DNA from 2 places in the Paenibacillus nitricinens genome. Region 1 is predicted to be linked to the other one. Evidence: a T-box and tRNA genes for the amino acid it is inferred to sense, from the RefSeq annotation. Region 1 holds a T-box; the other holds one or more tRNA genes.
What was found. The T-box of region 1 lies ahead of tyrS (tyrosine--tRNA ligase). A T-box ahead of a tRNA ligase gene usually reads a tRNA of that ligase, here a tRNA-Tyr.
Positions count from the first base shown of each region.

Region 1 (2,181 bases):
TTCAGACTGTACTTTTTCTGCAAGTGCATCAATTTGTTCTTTAGAAAGGAATGTGAAGTACTTCAAGTATTTCACAACATCACGGTCATCCGTATTCGCCCAGAACTGGTAGAACTCAAACGCAGTCGTTTTGTTCGGGTCCAGCCAGATTGCTCCACCAGCTGATTTACCAAATTTCGTGCCATCGGATTTCAGCATAAGCGGGATAGTAAGACCGAAGGCTATAGCTTCAGATCCTTCTTTTCTACGGATCAAATCCAGTCCACTTGTAATGTTGCCCCATTGATCAGAGCCACCAATTTGCAGCTGCACATCTTCATGCTGGTACAAATGCAGGTAATCTAGGGATTGCAGGATTTGGTAGGAGAATTCCGTAAAGGAAATTCCGCTGTCCAATCTGCTCGCTACAACATCCTTGGCAAGCATCGAATTGATGCTGAAGTTCTTACCATAGTCACGCAAAAACTCAATAACATTGATTTTATGCGTCCAATCATAGTTGTTCACCATGCGAATTTGATTGTCGCCATCGGTTACGAACAGTTTTTTCATTTGTGCCGTAAGTGCATCCACGTTCGCTTGAACTTGCTCCAGTGTCTGCAAAGAGCGTTCAGACTGGCGTCCACTTGGATCACCAATCGTACCTGTTGCACCGCCAATTAGAATAACCGGACGATGTCCTGCAAGCTGGAATCTTTTGAGTACCATAAACGGAATCAAGTGACCAATATGCATACTGTCACCCGTCGGGTCTACACCGCAGTACACTGAAACGGATTTCTTGTTGGTCAATTCTCTAAGCCCTTCGGCATCGGTTTGTTGATTGATGGCATCGCGCCATTCTAGTTCGTCGATAATATTCATTGCCTAACACCCCTTAAATTAGTAGATATCCTATAACGAATCATCAGTCCGCCAAGCAAATATAAGGATAATTGATGAAGTGAAACCTATAAATCCCTATATTTAAAAACAAAAAAATCGCCCCCTTGTCTATTGTAGACATAGGGACGATTGAATAACCGTGTTACCACCCAGATTGCACCAATGAAACGCTAATGCTAAAACACAGCCTTGATGCCACTCGTGACGAGATATCGTTCGCCATTCCGCTCGGTGTTAGCCGAGATACTCCAAAGTGTAATTCGTACTCTTAGTGTGTACCGGGTTTCATCAACCCCCGGCTTTCTGGAACAGGGACTAAGCTACTACTGGGCTTCTTCAACGTATATCGTATATAAGATTACAGCCAGTATAGTGAAATAATTCTTCAATGTCAACATCTTAAGCTGAGAATGCTGAGTCACACTCCTGCTGTGATGCACTACTAGGCATTGCCTATTTTTTTCTGTTACAATTACGAAAAAAGAGGTGAACGACTCCGTATGCTTGATCCAATCGATAATCATATTTTAGAACGCCTAACTCAAAACAGCAGAATCTCCTACACCGATCTAGCTAAAGAAGTTAATTTATCAAGTGTAGCGGTTAAGGATCGTATTGACCGGCTCGTCAATCAAGGAATTATTGAGCAATTCTCAATCGTCATTAACGCAGAAAAGCTAGGAAAGAAAATTTCCGCATATTTGGAGCTTGAAGTAGAGCCTTCTCATTTAAATCATATAGTCGGGATCTTGAAAGAAAATGAACGCGTAGCCGTACTTTATGAAATGACAGGGCCTTGCATTCTTCACATTCACATTCTAGTTGAGAACCTTGAAGAGATGGAACGGTTTATGCATGAATCCATCTACTGTCTGGACGGTCTAGTCCGTGTAGAAAACCAAATCTTATTAAAGCGCCATAAAAATCAGGACGGTCTAAATATATAAAAAAAGAACCGACTTTATAAAGACGGTTCTCCTCTGGTTTGGATCTTATAATGATTAAGAAATGATTGCTAATTATACTAATTCACCTACTCTGTTTTAGATAACTTAGCTTTATAAAATTTCGCGAAATATTCACTGACCTGAGTCTTCTCTTTTACAACTTCTATTGGAGCAACGAGCTTAACGACCTCTCCATTATACATTCCTGTCGTCGCCCCGACTTTCATCTCTAGAACATTATTATTGTAGCTTATAGTTACTGTCTGAGTAGCCGGTTTCCAGCTCACCTTCGCACCAAAGCTTTCAAAGCTGCTACGTAATCCCACTGCCTTGCGCTCCGAATCACCGA
Region 1 covers NZ_CP183948.1:3,866,552-3,868,732, forward strand. Annotated here, with positions in the region: gene tyrS (tyrosine--tRNA ligase) at 1-864, opposite strand, end outside; T-box leader at 1,004-1,234, opposite strand; gene ACN6KS_RS17055 (Lrp/AsnC family transcriptional regulator) at 1,386-1,832, shown strand; gene ACN6KS_RS17060 (acetamidase/formamidase family protein) at 1,919-2,181, opposite strand, start outside.

Region 2 (2,181 bases), 3.1 Mb from region 1:
GGGCGGTCGCCTCCTAAAGAGTAACGGAGGCGTTCCAAGGTTCCCTCAGAATGGTTGGAAATCATTCGAAGAGTGCAAAGGCATAAGGGAGCTTGACTGCGAGACCTACAAGTCGAGCAGGGACGAAAGTCGGACTTAGTGATCCGGTGGTACCGCATGGAAGGGCCATCGCTCAACGGATAAAAGCTACCCTGGGGATAACAGGCTTATCTCCCCCAAGAGTCCACATCGACGGGGAGGTTTGGCACCTCGATGTCGGCTCATCGCATCCTGGGGCTGAAGTAGGTCCCAAGGGTTGGGCTGTTCGCCCATTAAAGCGGTACGCGAGCTGGGTTCAGAACGTCGTGAGACAGTTCGGTCCCTATCTGTCGTGGGCGCAGGAAATTTGAGAGGAGCTGTCCTTAGTACGAGAGGACCGGGATGGACGTACCGCTGGTGCATCAGTTGTTCCGCCAGGAGCATGGCTGAGTAGCTACGTACGGACGGGATAAGCGCTGAAAGCATCTAAGCGTGAAGCCCCCCTCAAGATGAGATTTCCCAATTAGTAAGACCCCTTGAAGACGACGAGGTAGATAGGTTGGAGGTGGAAGTGCAGTAATGCATGGAGCTGACCAATACTAATCGGTCGAGGGCTTATCCTATACTTAAAACGCAAATTCAATTCGGATTCAGTTTTCAGGGAGTCAAATTCCTGTTTGGATTGCTGTGGTACTGATATCGTTTGGAGAGATACCCAAGTGGCTATAAGGGGACCCTCTGCTAAGGGGTTAGACTGCGTAAGCGGTGCGTGGGTTCGAATCCCACTCTCTCCGCCATTTTCAATCCATAGCATTTCTAAATTATTGTGGCGGTGTAGCTCAGCTGGCTAGAGCGTACGGTTCATACCCGTGAGGTCGGGGGTTCGATCCCCTTCGCCGCTACCATTTTTATCTCTTTAGGATCTATTTCACACCGTGCCGGTGTAGCTCAACTGGTAGAGCAACTGACTTGTAATCAGTAGGTTGGGGGTTCAAGTCCTCTCGCCGGCACCATTATTATCAATGCGGAACCGTGGTGTAGTTGGCCTAACATGCCTGCCTGTCACGCAGGAGATCGCGAGTTCGAATCTCGTCGGTTCCGCCATTTTTTTCCACAAAACTAGGGTGGGAAGTTTAATGCTACCACTTTATTTTTATGTCAATTTAATATGGCTCGATAGCTCAGTCGGTAGAGCAGAGGACTGAAAATCCTCGTGTCGGCGGTTCGAATCCGTCTCGAGCCACTTTTCCCTGGGGGATTAGCGAAGTGGCCAAACGCATCAGACTGTAAATCTGCTCACGTACGTGTTCGGTGGTTCGAATCCATCATCCCCCACCATTTATGAGCCATTAGCTCAGTTGGTAGAGCACCTGACTTTTAATCAGGGTGTCGAAGGTTCGAGTCCTTCATGGCTCATCCCAAACAGAAAGTCATCACCTTATGGTGGTGGCTTTTTTTGTGTTTTATGGTTGTATTATAGCAGCGCGTACTGAAGCGATTAACATAATATAAGAGAATATGCTAAAATAGGCGAAAAGAGCAAAAGTGGTGGAGCATGGTGACTATGGATAGTGAGACATTGCGGAAAAAATTAGAGCAGCTCACCGGAAAGAGAACCGGAATCAAGCAGTTAGGGAGGCAACATTCAGCTTCTCTTTTTAGCATGGGATTAGAAGGACAGGATCAGCTGGTAATCCATGAGGGTCATCTCTGGGCACCTTTGTATGAGAGTGACGGACGTATAACCGCTGTTTGGGTAGAAATGGAGGGGCTTACCTCTCTGGAAGTACAACTGGTCAACTATGCAGTTCGAAATTTTGCTATTGCACTTAAAGCTACAGGGCTTAGAGAAGAAGGTGAAGTGGAGGCGCGGCAGCTTGGCGCTTGGTTGAACACGGAGCTAGAGCAAGAGAAGAATGACACTGAAATTCCCGATGAGATCACCCTAAAGGGACGTCTGTTCGGAGATATGATTCCATTCCTCCTTAGTAGTGAGATTGCGCATAGTCCACAGATCTCTTACCGTTCACTGATGAAATTACTGCGCAGCTATTTTGAGAACGAAATTCTGCTCATTCCCCTTCAAGAGAAGGAATGGTTAATATTAGCTCGTAAAGAATTACTTACGGGCGGGGATGATAAGGATGATGAAGAAGAGAGTGT
Region 2 covers NZ_CP183948.1:144,928-147,108, forward strand. Annotated here, with positions in the region: rRNA gene ACN6KS_RS00685 (23S ribosomal RNA) at 1-641, shown strand, start outside; tRNA gene ACN6KS_RS00690 (tRNA-Ser) at 724-815, shown strand; tRNA gene ACN6KS_RS00695 (tRNA-Met) at 847-923, shown strand; tRNA gene ACN6KS_RS00700 (tRNA-Thr) at 956-1,031, shown strand; tRNA gene ACN6KS_RS00705 (tRNA-Asp) at 1,045-1,122, shown strand; tRNA gene ACN6KS_RS00710 (tRNA-Phe) at 1,189-1,261, shown strand; tRNA gene ACN6KS_RS00715 (tRNA-Tyr) at 1,271-1,356, shown strand; tRNA gene ACN6KS_RS00720 (tRNA-Lys) at 1,362-1,434, shown strand; gene ACN6KS_RS00725 (PucR family transcriptional regulator) at 1,574-2,181, shown strand, end outside.
Region 2: it encodes a tRNA-Tyr, which carries the amino acid that the T-box ahead of tyrS (tyrosine--tRNA ligase) is inferred to sense. The anticodon was not compared.